2 linked regions of the Thiorhodovibrio frisius genome follow. The protein of the gene in region 1 interacts with the protein of each later gene in a pairwise test. Links are inferred from orthologs where the notes say so. Each region holds a gene or a part of one and is shown in the gene's direction. Other genes may lie near its edges.

Region 1 (11,981 bases):
CAATTAATCCTTCATTCGCCATGCTAATTCACGACCATTCCCATCCTGGCCGCCGTGCTGCGGCCCAGGCGCCGCTTCATCTCGCCAATTGCGACGACCTGCCCAAGGCACTGCGGCGCAAAACACGCCCAGCGCTGCCGGAAGTCTCCGAGCTGGATGCGGTGCGCCACTACACCCGCCTGTCACAGAAGAACTTTTCCATTGACACCCACTTCTACCCGCTCGGCTCCTGTACCATGAAGTACAACCCGCGCGCCTGTAACAGCCTGGCCTCCCTGCCCGGCTTCCTAGCGCGCCACCCGGCAGCGCCAGAAAGCCACAGCCAGGGTGTCATGGCCTGTCTGTTTGATTTACAGGAGATGCTCAAGGCCATCACTGGCATGCATGCGGTCTCCCTCGCGCCAGCCGCCGGTGCACAGGGCGAGCTTGCCGGGGTGCTGATGATTCGCGCCTATCATGACGCGCGCGGTGACCATGCCCGACGCGAGGTTCTGGTGCCCGATGCTGCGCATGGCACCAACCCCGCCTCGGCCATCATGGCCGGCTTCGAGGTGCGCGAGATCCCAACAGGGCCGGATGGCGACGTGGATGTCGAGGCTCTAAGCCAGGCGCTTGGCCCCCAGACCGCCGGCATCATGCTGACCAACCCGAGCACCGTCGGCGTCTTCGACCGCAACATCCAGGTGATCGCCAAGAAGGTTCACGCCGCCGGCGGCCTGCTCTACTACGACGGCGCCAACCTCAACGCCATTCTCGGCAAAGTCCGCCCGGGCGACATGGGCTTTGATGTCATCCACATGAACCTGCACAAGACCTTCTCCACCCCGCACGGTGGCGGCGGACCAGGTGCGGGCCCGGTGGGTGTGGCCAAGCACCTCGAGCCCTATCTGCCGATTCCGCTGGTGGCGCACGAGGGTGAGGGTCCGGGCGAAAAATGGGTCTGGCAAGACGAGCACAGTCGCCCCGAGACTATCGGCCGCCTGACCGCTTTCGGCGGCAACATCGGCATTTTGCTGCGCGCCTATATCTACGCCCGTCTACTCGGCCTCGAAGGCATGCAACGGGTGGGCGAATACGCCACACTGAACGCCAATTATCTGCTCAAGCGCCTGAGCGCGGCCGGCTTTCAGCCCGCCTACCCGCAACGGCGCGCGAGCCATGAGTTCATCATCACGCTAAAGCGCGAGGCCAAGGACCATGGCATCACCACCATGGACTTCGCCAAACGGCTGCTCGACTATGGCTTTCACGCGCCCACAACCTACTTTCCGCTGCTGGTGCCCGAATGCCTGCTGATCGAGCCGACCGAGACCGAGAGCAAAGAGGCGCTCGATGCCTTTGTAGAGACCATGATCGCCATTCGCGAAGAAGCGGTCCAAAATCCTGAGATGCTGCGCACCGCACCGCACTCGCTACCGGTCAAACGCCTTGACGACGTGCGCGCCGCGCGCCACCTCGACTTGGCTTACAACAGTGAAACCAACAATGCAACGGCAATTTAGGCAGACCGCAAGGCGCACGAAAGGCCCTGATCTTAACGGCGTCGACCATTTCGGGCCGCGATCAGACCCTATCATACGCCTGCACCATTCACGCTAAACGGCATGGCCTACCAAAATCAAAACGGCCTGAAACGCATCCTGCGTGCGTTTGGCTACTCGATGAAAGGCTTCAAGGCTTGTTTCGAGCTCGAAGAAGCCTTTCGCCAGGAAGTCATCTTGCTGATTCCACTGGTCCCACTCGGCATGTGGCTAGGCGAGACACCTGTCGAGCGCGCCATGCTGGTCGGCAGCCTGCTCCTGGTGCCCACTGTCGAACTGCTCAACTCCGCAATTGAAGCGAATGTCGATCGCGTGGGACTCGAGCGTCACGAACTCTCCGCCCGCGCCAAGGACATCGCCTCGGCGGCAGTTTTCTCCAGCATCGCCTTTGTGGTGGTAATCTGGCTACTCATCCTGCTCCCAAAGATTTAGCGGTTTAGCCCATGTCCCATCACGCGCCAGATCTTGATTTTCTGCCACTCAATCTCGCGATCCTGACGGTATCCGACAGCCGCACAGCAGAGAACGACGCATCCGGCGATCTGCTGGCCGAGCGCGCCACCGCAGCCGGTCACCAGGTGGTGGCACGCGAAATCTGTAGCGACAACCGCTATCTGCTGCGGGCGGTGTTCTCCCACTGGATCGCAGATGCCGAAGTACAGGTGGTCATCAGCACCGGCGGCACCGGCGTAACCGGACGCGACAACACGCCCGAGGCGCTGATGCCCTTGCTGGACAAAGAGATCGCAGGTTTCGGCGAGCTATTTCGCTCCCTGTCCTTTGGCGAAATTGGCGCCTCCACCATCCAGTCGCGCACCCTGGCCGGCATGGCCAATGCCACCCTGCTGTTCTGCCTGCCCGGCTCCACCGGCGCCTGCCGCACCGCCTGGGATGGCATTCTTGGCCCGCAACTCGACCGGCGTACCCAGCCGTGCAACTTCGCGCAGCTGATTGAACGTTTCAGCGAGCGCTAAGCGCTGACTGCCGAGTATTTGCGACCATGACCACCGCCACCGACTCCAACACCTGCGACTCAGCCAGCAACACGACACTGACAGTTGAAGAGGCCATCGCGCGCATTCTCGCCATTGAGCATCCGCCGCTAGAGCTGGAACACCTGCCGCTGGATCAGGCCCTCGGGCGCATTCTGGCCAAACCTGTCGTCAGCTCGATTGATCAGCCCAACTGGGACCACAGCGCCATGGACGGCTATGCGCTGCGCCATGCCGATCTGCGCCGCGACCCGCCCGAATGGCCCGTCAGCCAGCGTATCCCGGCGGGCAGCCATCCCGGCCCCCTCGCCCCCGGCACAGCCGCGCGCATCTTCACTGGCGCACCGGTACCAGAGGGCGCAGACACCGTGGTGGTGCAGGAAATCTGTAGCCAAGATAAGGATAAGCTGTACATCGCGCCCGAGGATCTCGCGCGCATCAAACCAGGTGCCAACATCCGCCAGCGCGGCGAGGACATCCGCGCAGGTGATCACATTTTAGACCCGGGTACCAAACTCGACCCCCAGCATCTGGCGCTCGCGGCTTCGCTCGGCGCGGCAGAGCTCCAAGTCTATCGGCGCCTGCGCGTTGCCATTCTGAGCAGTGGCGATGAACTGGTCATGCCGGGCCAGCCCCTGCAACCCGGACAGATTTATAACTCCAACCGCTTCATGCTCGCCGGCTTGCTACGCGCCCTAGGCTGCGAGGTCATTGACCGGGGGATGATCCCGGATCGCTTTGAGCCGACCCTGAAGGCATTGCGCGAGGCCGCCGACCAAGCCGATCTGGTCATCGCCAGCGGCGGCGTCTCGGTCGGCGAGGAAGACCATGTCCGCCCGGCGGTCGAGCAGCTCGGCAAGCTAGATGTGGCCCGAGTGGCGATGCGCCCCGGCAAGCCCATTGCGGTCGGGCACATCGGCCAGGCCGCCTTCCTCGGCAGCCCCGGCAATCCGGTGTCGCTCTTCGTCACCTTCGTGCTCTTTGCCCGACCGCTGATCCTGAAACTCCAGGGAAAGCTCCGGGGCATGAGCAGCGACCTATTGCCCCACCCCCGGCGCGTCAGCGCCGATTTCGAGACCAAAAAGCCAGACAAGCGCCGAGAGTACCAGCGCGCCCGGCTGGTTCCAGGCGACGACGGCCAGCCCCGGGTTCAAGTCTTCCCCAGCCGATCCTCAGCCGCCATCACCTCGCTCACCTGGGCTGATGGCCTGGTGGTCATCCCCGAGCGCACCCGAATCAGTCGCGGGGATATGGTCGACTTCCTGCCCTTTAGCGAGCTGCTGAGATGATCCGCCTGCTCTATTTCGCCAGCCTGCGCGAGGCACTGGACTGCGAGGGCGAGGACTATCCGCTCGAAGCCCCCATCACAACCGCAGAACTGCGCGCCCAACTCGCCATGCGCGGCCAGCCTTGGTCCGATGCGCTTGCCCTCTCTCAATCAGTGCTTGCCGCCGTCAATCAATCCATCGCCAGCGCTGATGCCATCATCAAGCCTGGTGATGAAGTGGCTTTTTTTCCTCCAGTAACCGGTGGTTAACTTGGGATGCTCGGTCCCGCCACCTGCGGCAAGGGTCTCGAGCCCCCAGGGTTCTCGCGTGCGCAATCACGGCCTTGATGGTAAAGAAATCGAATCTGCACCATTTTATTGCTTAGAACCCACCCCCGGTGCGAAAGCCACCGCCTCGGCCACCTCCGCTCGGGCGTCCTGCCCCGCTGCGCCTTCTGCTTGAAGTCCGGCCAGGCTTCCCAGAGAGCACGCCGCCCAGATTGCCAAGATCGCCCATGCCGCCGGCCCAGACGCTACCGCGACCGAAGCTTCCGGAGCCGAAGCTCGGATCGCTGCGCGGCGGGCGATAGCGTTGCTGTTCCTGGAGCACGCGCCAGAGTCCGTGGCGGTCAAGCATGCCATTGAGAAAATTGCCGAGCATGAGTGTGATCAGGGCGCCGTCCTTGAAAGTCGAGCCGGGGCGATCATAGCCACTGCGTTTGACGTCCAGCCGCAGGGCTTCAAGCTCGCTCGAGCGCTTGCGCTGCTGGACGAGAGTTTCGCCCAGGCTCTTGAGCGAGACCTCGAGCAAACGGCGCTGGTCATCGCGCTCGAGCAAGCGCTCGACAATGAGGTCGTCGTCCGGGAAGGGCGTTTTCAAGGCTTCTCGCCGCAGTGCCATCAGGTCGTCACGCTGCAGCTCGGCTGCAAGAACGTCTAGCGCCTGCTTGGTGTGCGGATCATCGCCGCTAGCGAAGCGGGCTTTTTCCGAGCCAAGCTCCTGTTGCCTCGCCTCGGCGGCTTCGATGCGAGCGTCAATTGCACTCAATGCCAGCTGTGCCTTCTCGAGCTCGGCTTGCAGTGCTGGAATGCCGTCGGCCTCGCCTGCGGCAGTGTCCAGGCTTATTAGCGCATCAATGACGGCGTCAGCCGCTGCCTTGAGCGCTTCGGCATGCTCGCCCAAGCGCTCGGGGATTTCATTCAGCCGAGCAAAATTAGCGCGGGCATCGGCAAACCCAATAAGCCGCGCGACCTTGCCATCGAGCCAGCGTGCGAGGGGATTGGCCTTGTAGGCCGAGGTGCCGTAGTGGCGACGCCAAAGATACATGAACATCGGATCCGCTCGATAAGAAGCGCCCTTCTCCTCCATTTCCTGCGCGCTCTGGACAGCCTTTTCCTCGGCGTGCAGGGCGGTGCGCTCGGCTTCGTTAGCCTGCTCGCGCTGACGCCGATAGTCAGGGTCGGCATCGAGTCGGGCCTGGGTGCTGGCCTCGGCAGCATCGACGACCTCGGCTGCGCGCTCCACCTCGTCAGCCTGGTCCATGCGTTCGGACTCCAAGCGCGCACGTTCGTCCTCGGCGGCTGCCATGCGCTCGTCGAGGCCTTGCAGAGCCTGCTCGCGCGCCTGCAAAAGCGCCATGACTTGCTGCTCCGCCTGGTCGATATGACGGAGCAAGTCATCGCCGGTCAGCAAGTCGATGCGAGTCCGCGCCAGCGCGCGATAGTCCTCGGCATCGGCTTGCTGGAGCTGCAACCCTTGAGTGTTGGCGGCCTGGATGCGCTGCTCAAGCTCGGCAAGCCGGGTGCGCTCCGCAGCCATGGCCTGGTCGATGGAGGCCAGGGTTTGTCGCCCAGAGATCATCTTCGTCTCCTTACCAGGTTCTCACCAAGTCCTTACCACTGGGTAATGGCGCCGCCGGTGGTGCGCATCTCGTAGCTGGGCGTCAGCGCGCCGCGCGCTTTCTGGCCGAAGCTGTTGTGCTCGATAATGCCGTCATCCTGCTTGTCGCGGGCGACTGCATCGAAGACCGGCTTGTCCACGCGCAGCCCCCAGGCGGTCACCATTTCCGTCTTGCCGGTTTCTTCGTTGGTGATGGGGACCCGGAGCACCCCGCCGCTCAGGTCGACCGCTTCGACGATGATGTAGTAGTTGCGCGCCTGGGTGTTGATGTCCGGAATACGCCAGACACCAGTTTGCTCGCCCGGTCGGTTGAGGATCCGCAAGCTGTATTCCTGACGCAGGATGCTCTGCATGGCGTCAAGAGCGGCCAGTGCCTGGCGGGCAGCGTCAGTGTCGCCGCTCCGAGCGGCGGCCTGGCCGGTTTCAAGCAGTTGTTCCGCTCGGGCGCGCGCTTCGCCTGACTGGGCGATTGCAATAGTCTCGGCATGAACTTCGGCGAGCTGGTGCGGCAGGGCCGCATCCGGTGCCACAAAGATAACGTAGTTGAGCGCCCAAGCAGCGATCACGGCGGTTAGACCACCAAGGAGCCATTTCCCCCAGCGCCCGCGACTGACATAGACCCACGCGAACGTAACGGCAAGGCTGCGCACGGGCGGCTTGTAGACGAAACGGTCTTCCTTCAGGGCCGCGACGCCCTCCTCGAGAATCTGATCCGAAACCTCAATACCCTGGGCGTGATAGATCTTGTGCAACCGGTCCTTGAGATCCTGCTCGCGCCCAGCGCCGTCGAGCTCGCGCTTGACCAGACGCTCGCGCCTGCGCAGGGTGTCGACCACGTCCATGGCCAGCATCAGGTCGTCGAGCGGCGCAGCGACCGCCGAGCTGGTCTGGGCGCTCATCGGGTGAGGGGCGCCAGGCCCTTACCTTGCTCGGCCAGCCGGGCGAGCTTGCGTTTGCCGTCTTCGACCGCGTTGCGAATTTCGGTGGCATTGGCGGTGCTCTGCGCGCGCATCTCCTCAATGATCTCGTGCGAGCGGGTCTGCCAGTCGACCACTGAGTCGACCAGCTTCTTGACAGCGTCGGCGCGCACCGTGGGCCCATAACCGGCCTTGACGGCCGCCTCCTGCACTTTGCCGCCAATGTCGGCGAGCACCTCAAGCGACTGGCTGACGCCTTCTTTCATCGCCTCGACGGTGCGAGTCCCTTCGTGCAGCCCGAACATCCCAGTGAAGGAGGCGGTCAGCGCGGTGAGGACCACCTCATTGGTGCTGAAGAAGCTCACAGCCTGGGCATAGACCCGCTCCTTGGCGTTGGTCGTCTGCACTAGGCGAGCCATGACCACCTCGGAAGTGTTATAGGCGATGGTCAGATTGTCCGACAGGTCTTTGGCGATCTGGTAACGCTTCTCTTCGTCTTGCAGGGCGCGGACTTTTTCATCGCGCGCCAGTTCGAGCTTGGCACGCTCCGCGGGCTCCTCGCCCTGAAAGCCCTCAATCGCTGCCATGGACGTCTTCACCTCGGCCTTGGCCGCATCGAGCCGAGACTCCGCAGTCTTGAGCACCTCAAGCGCCAGCACCTCAGATTCCTTCAAGGCGCCACGGAAGTCCTGATAGGCTTCTAGGATCTTGTGCTCGCGCTGGATCTGGTCGCTGGTCGAAGCGGTAACATCCAGGTATGTGTCCTTGATTTTGTCGAAGCGACTAGCGATGTCGCCGCGAGTAACCTTCATCCAGGCATTGCTCATACGCTCGAAGGTGTCGATCTTGCCGTCTTCGACCTGATCGACCATCGATTTAGCATCGTCGCGAATGCTGTTGAAGGCCTTGGTGATCTCCTCGTAGCGCTGGCCAATCTCCATGGCCTGCACCTGCTCGCGCACCACGTCGTTGAACAGCGAGGACTGGCTCAGGGTGCGGGCGATGGCGGCGACGCGACCCTCGTCAAGCTCGGAGATCTGGTTGAGCAGGGTGATGATGGGCGCGCGCTCGTCACGTTCCTCGGGCAGCAGTCCTAAGTCGTGCAACTGCGTCATAGCCTTGTCAAGGTATTGCATGGGGGTGGCAGACATGGCGATTCCTATAAGATCGGGTAAGATCGGGTAAGATCGGGTAAGATCGGATAAGATCGGGTAAGATCAGGGAGGTCGTGACGTCGGCACGGTTAAGCGTTGAAGCGCAGCCGTTTTTTGGCGAACATTCGGCTGGCTGCAAGCAACTTAGTTTACCCTTATGATCCAGAGAGATTCAGACTTCTTGACCCAGAAACAAGGGAATGAGCTCTTTAACGCGCGACTCCGCTCCCGTAGGCTTTCCAATCGCCAGTTTCGTTCCGTTAAGGACCAGCAATTCAGTCTTAGGCGAAGAGAAACTGACGGCTCCTGCCGACCAGCCCGCGAGTCTTTTTCTCAATGATGGTCTCTAGCCCAATCCGCCGCCAAGCCCATCAGACGGCTATTGGGCCACACCCAGTCATCAGCGACAAGCATCAGCGTATCTCCCGACCACTTCCGGCCCGAAATTGGCAATGAGATCGATCAATCTATAGACCTCTGTTCTTCCGCGAGCTGCTATATTGTTTGGACAGACTTCAGTTTTTTGCCGAGCCCATCACGCCATTGCCCTGACAGGGAGCTCTCGACGCCGTCGCTCCCGGCTCCGCAACCTGCAACAGATGGAGGTCGCTTCAGCCCTGTGCCCGCCCAAGCGGCGGCCACTCTGCCCAAGCCATTGCATTGTTCCAATCTCACGCTCAGCCCCCAAGCCCGGCGCAGCCGACACCGGAGTCCATGCCGAAACCGGTGCCCAAACCTGTACCCAAACCAGTACTGGGCAGGCTGCTTCCGCCACTCACCCTCTTGATCACTCTGCTTCTCGCCGGCGCCATCTGGCTGCTCATTGACCTGCACCGAAACTACCTAGACGAATCGCTTGGAAACCTGGCCCTTGACGTCCGCCACGAGGTCGAGCTTTCGCTGGAGGAGCAAGCCGATGGGCTTTTGGTCGCAGCGCAGGTCCTCGCGCAGGATGCCGACCTGCAACAGGCGCTCGACGATTTTGATCGCGCCGCGCTGCTCGCCCAATGGAGCCCCTTGTTCGCAAGCCTGAAGCAGCGTCATGAAGTTACCCATTTCTATGTCATCGGACCTGACCGCCGCTGCCTGGTCCGGCTGCACCAGCCGGCACGTCATTCCGATCTGATCGAGCGCTTCACCACGCGCGAGGCAGAGCGCAGCGGCGAGCCGGCCGCTGGCATCGAGCTTGGCGCTCTGGGCTCCTTTACGTTGCGGGCCGTGGTGCCCGTTCGCGCCGATGGGCGACTACTTGGCTATGTCGAGTTAGGCAAGGAGATCGAGGACGTCCTCACAGACGTTAGCCGTCATCTTGACATCGAATTGGCCGTACTGATCGACAAATCCGGTCTCGACCGTGCACGCTGGCAGGAGGGCATGCGCATGCTCGGCCGCAAGTCAGACTGGGACAGATTCCCACAGCAGGCGTCGAGCTTTGTCTCCAATTCGGCGCTGTTGGACGCACTCGAGCCCCGGACTGCCGCCGAACAGGAGACCGAGCGCCTCAGGGCGAACGAAGACCAAGGGGTCAAGGGAAAGCGTTTTCGCGCCCCGGATGGCCAGGTTTGGTGGCATGCCCGTCTGGCGTTGCGCGATGTCGCGGGCATCCAGGTGGGCGACTTGGTAGTCTTTCGCGACATCAGCGCCGAAGAGACGAACTTCTACCGGCTACTCGGCATCAGTTTGCTCGCCGGGCTTGTCTTGCTGCTGATACTGCTTGGCCTGGTCATCGCACTCTTGCGCCGCGCAGACCGCCAGCTACTCGCGCAACAGCAGGCATTGCGCGACAGCAATCAACTGCTGGACAGCCTGGCACGTATGGTTCCCGGCTATTTGTTTCAAATGGAACAGCTTGCCGATGACCGCCTGGCCATCCCATTCGTCTCCGATGGCTTCCGCGACGTTTGCGGACTCTCGCCCGAGACCGTGCATGACGATGCGCAACCGGCCCTCGCACGCATTCACCCCGAGGACAGCGCGCCCTTTATGGAATCGATTCGGGAGTCCGCGCGGACTCTGAGCCTATGGCAGTTGGATTTCCGCGTGCTGATCCCCGAGAAGGGTTCGCGCTGGCTGCGTGGCATGTCGCGTCCGGAACAAATGGCGGACGGGCGCGTGCGCTGGTACGGCTATACCGCCGACATCACCGAGCGCAAAGCCGACGAAGAACGCCTGCTCGACACCAATCGCCAGCTCGCTCAAGCATCCGCCAAGGCCGAAGCGGCCAATCGCGCGAAAAGCCAGTTCCTAGCCAACATCAGCCATGAAATCCGCACGCCGCTAAATGGCGTACTCGGCACCCTGCAACTGCTCGAAGACAGTCATTTGGATGAGGATCAGCGCCGCCTGCTCGCCACCGGGCTCGAGTGCGGGCAGACCTTGTTGCAGCTCATCAATGACATTCTGGATTTCTCCAAGATCGAGGCCGGCATGCTGGAGCTGCGCCCGAGCACCTTCGCACCCCGCGAGTTGCTGAACGCCATCTGCGCCATTTTCGCACTCCAGACAAAGCCAAAAGCCGTGCATCTCGAATACAGCGTTGCGCGGGAGGTACCCAGCTTGATGCGCGCCGATGCCGGTCGCCTGCGTCAGATCCTGCTAAACCTGATTGGCAACGCCGTCAAATTCACCGATCAGGGCCGGATCGACATCAGACTAAAGGCCACACCCACGGCGAATGTGCCTGGGCAATGCCAGCTGCAATGCACCGTTGAAGACACCGGCATCGGCATGGACCCCGCAATGGTGGATCAGCTCTTTGAGCCCTTCACCCAGGCCGATGCCTCCGATACCCGACGCTACAAAGGTACAGGGCTTGGACTATCTATCGTCAAGCGACTGATCGATCAGTTCGGCGGCGACATTCAGATTAATACCAAACTGGGTGACGGCTGCCGCATCCAGTTCTCGCTGCCTGTCGAGGTCGTCGCACCAGCCCCTGATATCGCCTCGCCCGATCCCCTCGCAGTCCAACAAGGCATCGCCTCGGCGGAGCCCAAACAACCAGCTAACAGCACCGGGGCCAAGCTTCCCCTGTCCATCCTGGTCGCCGAGGACGAACCGGCCAATCGCCTGGTGGTACAAAAGTTACTGGCTAAGCTTGGGCATCAAGTGACCTGCGTCGAAAACGGCCAGTTGGCGTTAGACGCCCTAGCTGCCGGGCACTTCGATCTGATCTTGATGGACGTACAGATGCCCAAGCTCGACGGCCTCGACGCTACACGCCATATCCGCACCGATCCCCAGGCAGACTGGCCGCGCGATATCCCCATCATCGCCCTGACGGCGCATGCGTTCGAGCAGGACGCCGATCACTTTATCGCCGCAGGCATGACCGACTTTCTGCCCAAACCGATCGATTTTGCCGCTCTGAAGAAGCTGCTGGCGCGCTATCGGCAGCTATGATGAGATTGATACAGTCGCGACGGCCTCTGATTGACCGACGCAGTACATCGTTTATGCTCACTGCGACGGCTTATTCAAGCCCATGCTCAATGCGCCCGAAGCGAGCCTGACATCCACAAGATAGGTGCTCAGGGCGGTGACAGGGCCAATTTGGAATTGCTGGAATCAGACACCCAATTTGACTGATAGAGGCGCATCATGCTGCATTTACAAGACCTGCACGATTTTCCGGCCGTTGTCATCCAATGCCACAACATTCCAGATGCCGACACCATCGCGTCGGCCTTTGCCCTAGGACGTTACTTCGAGCAGCGTGGCACACCGGTCAAACTGGTTTACGCCGGACCATGCCCGATCAGTAAGCCCAATCTCGCGCGCTTTGTCGAGGCGCTGGACATTCCCCTCGTTTATCTTCGCGATGCCAGCCGCGATCAGCTCAGCTTATTCCCGAATGAGCCGGATCGGCTGCTTATCACCGTTGATTGTCAGCATGGGGCGGGAAATGTTCAGTTGATCGAAAACGACGCTGTCTGCGTGATTGATCATCACATCAAGGAAAAAGACCTTGCCCGGTTCGAACTCATCGAGCCTTATCTCGGCAGCTGCTCCACCGTGATTTGGAAACTGCTGCAACAGGCCGAATTCGATTTTTCCGCCAATCCCGATGTCGCTACGGCACTCTATTACGGCTTGTATACCGATACCAACAGCTTTGCTGAGCTCTTCCATCCGATGGATCGGGACCTGCTCGACCATCTCGATTTCGACGCAAAACTCATCAAAGAGCTTAAAGGATGCAATCTGGCCA
Region 2 (5,930 bases), 3.3 Mb from region 1 along the record:
TCCGCGCAGCGGTGCCAGGGCATCTGCGAGTCAAACCAAGAGCAATGGGGAGTCCGACCTCGAGGCTCTGGTCCGTGAGTTTCATAATTCCCAAGAGTGCGCTGGTGTCAATAATAGCCTGCTTGGCCGTCGCGAACGACTAGCCCGCGCCTGGGACGATTTCATCGCCCACAAAAGCAGTAGCGCAGACAAGCAGGCACTCACCCGCGCAAAACATCTCGACTACAGCATGCGCACCGCCATTTACGAGGGCCACCTCGACCGCGGCTGTAACGCCTACGGCGCCTGCGAGCGCGATGTCGTGGTCCTGTCGATTCGCAATCGTGCGATCGGGCAATGCCTCAAGGGCCAAGGCTGTCGATTTCCTGGCGATTTTCAGGGCGTCGCTTCCGATCCCTCGCAGTACAACATTTGGGATGCATTTCTCACCCAGATTTCCGGACTGACCGCCTGCTATTTACGCGATGATCTTGCCAACCGCGACTACTACCAGCGCATTCAGAGCATGCACCACCAGACAGTCGGCGATGCCGAGCGCATCCTTTACGGCGGCGATCAACAGCTCACCCAAGTCTTTCCCGATACGCCAGCGGGAGATCTCACCGAGCTACGCCATTATTACCATCCACCGGCCATGCAAAAATGCTTCCCACAAAAAGACCGCATTGAATACATGAGCGGCGCAGTCGCGGAAAACAACGGCCAATTCGCACTGATTGCCAACACCAGAATTGAAGTCGGCAAGCGGGTCGGCGGCGGTTACACCTTCAAGGAGTTTCGCTTTGACCACACGCCAGATGGCGATCAGTTGCACATTCTCGATAACTATCCCGGCTTTATCGTCGACGCCCGCAAAGTAAGTTTGAAATCCGGCCACAGCTGCACAGCCTACGGCGTATCGCCATCGTGCAGCTTTAGCAATATCAAGCGCTATCGGACAATCCCCAGCTGGCTTAGCGCAGGCAAACCACTGGCACTCAACTGCCGCATTCAGGATCGCGGGGAGAGCTGCAAGGCACCGCCAAGCGACAAACGCGTTCGTGTCGGCGGCGCCTGTGACACCGAAATGATGCCAGTCACGCGGGTCCCTTAGGCTGACGCAAGCCCGGATTGATCCCAAAGTCCGACATCACCGCCTTGATCCTTGCTGGTGGGCGTGGCCGCCGCGTCCATGGCCAGGACAAGGGACTGATGCACTACCAGGGCCGCGCACTAATCGCCTGGGTGCTCGAACGTCTCGCACCCCAGGTGGGATTGGTTCTCATCAGTGCCAATCGCCACCTGGACCAATACCAGGCTTATGGTTGGCCCGTGATTACAGACACCCTTGCCGACTATCAAGGGCCCCTTGCCGGTCTCTGCCAAGGCCTTGAATACGCAAACACCCGCTGGATGATGACAGTGCCGTGCGACGGCCCGCTCCTCCCACTGGATTTGGCACAGAGACTTGCCGGCGCACTTGAGCCTGAACGCGCATCGGTCGCGCTCGCCCATGATGGCAAACAAGCACAGTTCGCCCATGCCCTTATGGCACGCTCCCTGCTGGGAGATTTACGCAGCTACCTGGCCTCCGGAGAGCGTTCCCTAGGTGGCTGGCTGCGCCGCCATCGCCCGATCATGGCGGATTTCTCCGACATCCCGCTGGCCTTTAGCAACCTCAACCATTTAAAGGACTTCTGCGCACCGGCTGCTGTGGCTGAAGCAGCAGATGGATTCTCTGTCGGTAGTCATAAGCCCTAGCACTACTTACCGATGCAGAAGGTGGAAAAAATCTCTCCAAGCAAATCCTCGGAACTAAATTCCCCGGTTAATTCGCCCAGAGTCCGCTGAGCTTGGCGCAAATCCTCGGCCAAAATCTCGGAACCTTGTCCACTTGCAAGACTGCGTTGCGCCTGTCTCAGGTGCCCCTGCGTTTGTTGCAGGGCGACCAAATGCCGTCGCCGGGCAAGAAAAGCGCCTTCAACTCCAGACTGGAATCCCGCACACTCCTTTAAATGGGTCTTCAGATCATCCAACCCCTCGCCACTCTTTGCACAGATGCGAAGTTCCGATGAAGGCGCCAAAGCCCCCTTGAGTGCAAAACAACCGGGCGTCTCGCCAATCAGGTCAATTTTATTTCTGACCACCGTCACTGGCGAACTACCGGCCAACTCCTGCAAATCCCCAGAGGTTGGTCGCTCCCCATCGGCAGCATCGTAAAGCCAGAGGACCAGATCGGAGGATGCGATTTGCTCCCGAGCACGGCGTATGCCTTCCTGTTCCACTAGATCCGTGCTATCGCGAATTCCTGCCGTGTCAACCAGATGCAGTGGCATGCCATCAAGATTCACCTCACTGCGTATCAGATCCCGCGTTGTTCCCGGTGTGGTGGTAACAATGGCCGTATCCCGTCCGACAAGCTGATTTAGCAGGCTCGATTTACCCGCATTAGGCGGGCCGGCAATGACCACTCTGAGTCCATCGCGAATACGCTCGCCCTGGTGACAGAGCCCAAGAAGCTGATCGATATCCTGGCACAGTTGTTCAATGCCTTGAACCATTGCAGGGGCGGTTGTTGCTGGCTTGTCTCCCGCCACGGCATGGAGCTCGCTCGGGTCGATATCCTCATCGGAAAAATCGAGTTCAGCCTCGATCAAAACCCGTTGCCTGGTCAGCCGCGACTGCAACCCGGCGACCTGCTCGCCGAGCGCCCCCTCCAATGTCTGCCTCGCCAGGCGCGCCTGGCGTTGGTTGGTGCTGGCAATGAGGTCGGCCACCGCCTCAGCCTGGGTCAAATCGAGCTTGGCGTTAAGAAAAGCGCGTTCAGTGAATTCCCCTGGCCTGGCGAGCCGGGCGCCTAGCTCTATTACGCGCGCGAGCAGGAGATCGAGTACCACGGGAGCGCCATGCGCTTGGAGTTCCAGCACCGCCTCTCCGGTATAGGAGGCAGGCGGTCGAAAAAATACCGCTATCCCTTGATCGATAGTCTCCCCGCCTGCATCACGAAAGCTTGCCAGCATGGCCTGGCGCGGCGGCAGGGTTTTGCCAATCAGTGCTTCGGCGATCGATTCCACCCGCGCACCGGATACGCGCACAACGCCGATACCACCACGGCCCGTTGCAGTGGCAACAGCCGCAATGGTATCAGGCTCGCTGGCATGCATCGAATCAGAACAGCCGCAGAGCAGCCTCGATGCCGGTATTGAATCGGCCCATCAGGCGCCCTTGCGGTGTTCCTGCTGTTCGATTTTTCGCGTGATGTACCACTGCTGTGCGATTGACAACAGGTTATTCACCGTCCAATACAGCACCAAACCAGACGGGAAGAAGGAAAAGAACACAGTGAAGACCACTGGCAGGGACATCATGATCTTTTCCTGCATTGGGTCTGGTGGCGGCGGATTGAGCTTCTGCTGCACGAACATGGAAACACCCATGATCAACGGCAGAATATAGTAGGGGTCAGGCGAGGTCAGGTTGTCTAACCATAAAATAAAGGGCGCGTGGCGCAGCTCCACACTCTCAAGCAGAACCCAGTAGAGTGCAATAAAAACTGGAATCTGAACCAAAATAGGCAGGCAACCACCAAGTGGGTTGATTTTTTCTTTCTTGTACAACTCCATCATGGCCTGGTTTAGGCGTTCCTTGTCATCACCATAGCGATCCTTCAACGCCTTCATGCGCGGGGTGAGCTTGCGCATGTGGGCCATGGATTTATAGCTGGTTTCAGAGAGTTTGTAGAAAGCCAGCTTGATCAGGATAGTGAGGATAATGATGGACCAGCCCCAATTGCCAACTAACCTGTCAATCTGCGATAACAGCCAATGGATAGGCTCAGCCAGAATGGTCAACCAACCATAGTCGACAGCGAGCTGCAATCCCGGAGCAATCTTTTCCAGGCGGTCCGCCAGCTTGGGTCCGACAAAGAGTTCATCACTATAGGTATGACGCTCGCCGTCACCGAGCGCGATGGGACTTGAGTACTGACCAATAAGATAGCGCGGATCGGCGCTGTCTTTTTCAAGCACCAAGGTGTAAAAGGTCTGAGGCAAGCTCTCCGGCGGAATCCATGCCGCCATAAAATAATGTTGGATCATGGCAACCCAGCCACCGGTAATTTCCACATCCAGCGGCTGTTTCATCATCTCCTTGAAGTCTTCCTTTTTGTACTTGACTTCAGGCCCGTAATAAACTCCGCCAGTATAGGTGGCGACGAACTTCGGCTTATTAGGATCATTCAACTCGGTGCGCTTGAGGAGTTGATAGGCACGCAGGGTCACCGGCTCGCCGGTGCCATTGACAATCTCTTGGGTGACCTCAACCAAATATTTTCCCCGTGTGAAATGATAGGTTTTGGTCACCTCAATGCCATTGGGACCCTCCCAGCGGAAGATCGCCTCTAGCTTATTTTCGTTAGAGTTGAGTTGGTAACTGCTGGCTTGCGGGGTATAAATCGCCTCTGGCGTTGGGAACTCAGACTCAGGCTTCCCAGAAATACCAGATTGCACAATAAACATATTGGGCGGCTGGGCCTTGAGAAGTTGAAATTTCTCCTCGGGGTTCTCGGCGGTAACGGAATAATCAAGCAGCCACAGATTTTCGAGCGTGCCACCGCGTGGGGATATGTCCGCCCACAACACGTCGGTTTCCACCCTGACTGGTGTCAGGCGCGACGTCTTCGCATCGCTCGGAGACTGATCCGCAAAATCTGGCGCCGAAGGCAAGGCCGCCGCACTCTCCGGCAACGGAGGACTGACCACATCCGTACTGGGGGTCGAAGCTTGTTGTGCCGCACTAGTGGCGGTCGCTGCGCTCGGCACCGGGCTGCCATAGTCCTCAACCCAGGCAGAGTAGATCATGAAAAGCACGCCACCCAGCGCGAGAATCAATATCAAGCGGATGTTATCCATTAGGGATATCTCGTTTTTTTTCGGGAACTGGGTCAAATCCGCTGGAGCCCCAGGGCTGACAGCGCAGGATGCGCCAGAGGGCAAAACCAAGGCCCAAAACCGGACCATGGAGTGCCAGCGCCTGGCGCGCGTACTCCGAGCAAGTCGGGTGATAGCGGCAATGTGAGCCAATCACCGGGCTGAGAAAAAGTTGGTAGGCGCGTATCAATGCGCGCATTAGACTCACAAGCGTGCGAGACGCGAGTCCTGGCAAAGTCTGTCCCAATGGTGCGCGAGAGACCGAAAGAGCACCGGGTTTTGGTTGCGAGCCGTCGGTGGCCTGGCGATTACCACAAAATCGATGCTGCTGTCTGTCCATTGGTGCCGTGCCAGGCGAAATGATTCGCGAATGATGCGCTTAATTCGGTTTCTGTCCACTGCTCGCGGTGCTGCTTTGCGCGAAATAGCCAGGCCTAATCGGCACGGCGAAAACTCCGCCTGATCGGGCGACGCGGTATTCGCTCCAATCACTGTGAAAAGTGCGTCACTGGTGCGAATACCATTGCCAAAAACGCGACCGAATTGGGCGGATTTTAGTAGCCGATGGCCTCTGGTAAATCTCTGCGAACGGTCGTCCAGCTGCATGGAGATGCCAACACTTAAAGCGCAAAACGAGGTGCCAGGTGCAGTTCCAGCTCGGAGCCAAAGGCTGGGGGCGGCGTTGCCTGTACCATGAGCGCTGGGTCCACAAGCCCAAAGCGGACAGTATCAGCGAGGAATCAGATGCAGTCGGCCTTTGGCGCGCCGCGCCTTAAGAACCTTGCGGCCATTTCGAGTGGCGCGCCTAGCGCGAAACCCGTGGGTGCGCGCCCGTTTGAGGCGACTTGGGTTAAAAGTCTGTTTCATACTGGGAAACTCCGAGACGATGGAAGCAGGATACGATCACGGGTAGACGCTTACTTTGGGCTTTTGCGTCGCAAAAAAAGCGCTCGAAAAAGACCGGGAAGCATAGTCTGGATGGGGCCTAACGTCAAGAGCCAAAGCCAAGCCGAAATTTTGCCT

What was found.
Region 2: the proteins of Thiofri_RS10060 (region 1) and mobA interact in binary tests that used the Escherichia coli proteins (3 or more experiments, as listed by UniProt). The link is inferred for Thiorhodovibrio frisius from one-to-one orthologs.

What each region holds. Positions count from the first base shown.
Region 1 is NZ_CP121471.1:2,142,668-2,154,648, reverse strand. The notes cover bases 1,772-4,681. They hold Thiofri_RS10060 (molybdopterin molybdotransferase MoeA), read left to right. Parts: upstream 1,772-2,541; coding sequence 2,542-3,822; downstream 3,823-4,681. Other genes in these bases: Thiofri_RS10050 (coiled-coil domain-containing protein), read right to left, coding at 4,183-4,681; moaD (molybdopterin converting factor subunit 1), read left to right, coding at 3,819-4,070; moaB (molybdenum cofactor biosynthesis protein B), read left to right, coding at 1,985-2,515; Thiofri_RS10070 (diacylglycerol kinase), read left to right, coding at 1,772-1,973. Outside these bases: aminomethyl-transferring glycine dehydrogenase subunit GcvPB, read left to right, coding at 21-1,502; more of Thiofri_RS10070, read left to right, coding at 1,605-1,771; more of Thiofri_RS10050, read right to left, coding at 4,682-5,661; Thiofri_RS10045 (DUF6384 family protein), read right to left, coding at 5,694-6,599; Thiofri_RS10040 (hypothetical protein), read right to left, coding at 6,596-7,768; Thiofri_RS10035 (ATP-binding protein), read left to right, coding at 8,486-11,173; Thiofri_RS10030 (DHH family phosphoesterase), read left to right, coding at 11,372-11,981. UniProt on the Escherichia coli protein: Catalyzes the insertion of molybdate into adenylated molybdopterin with the concomitant release of AMP.
Region 2 is NZ_CP121471.1:5,410,962-5,416,891, forward strand. What follows is about bases 29-2,925. They hold mobA (molybdenum cofactor guanylyltransferase MobA), read left to right. Parts: upstream 29-1,110; coding sequence 1,111-1,740; downstream 1,741-2,925. Other genes in these bases: Thiofri_RS24585 (hypothetical protein), read left to right, coding at 29-1,093; mnmE (tRNA uridine-5-carboxymethylaminomethyl(34) synthesis GTPase MnmE), read right to left, coding at 1,743-2,925. In the rest of the region: more of Thiofri_RS24585, read left to right, coding at 1-28; more of mnmE, read right to left, coding at 2,926-3,143; membrane protein insertase YidC, read right to left, coding at 3,195-4,889; membrane protein insertion efficiency factor YidD, read right to left, coding at 4,882-5,106; rnpA (ribonuclease P protein component), read right to left, coding at 5,112-5,513; rpmH (50S ribosomal protein L34), read right to left, coding at 5,637-5,774. UniProt on the Escherichia coli protein: Transfers a GMP moiety from GTP to Mo-molybdopterin (Mo-MPT) cofactor (Moco or molybdenum cofactor) to form Mo-molybdopterin guanine dinucleotide (Mo-MGD) cofactor.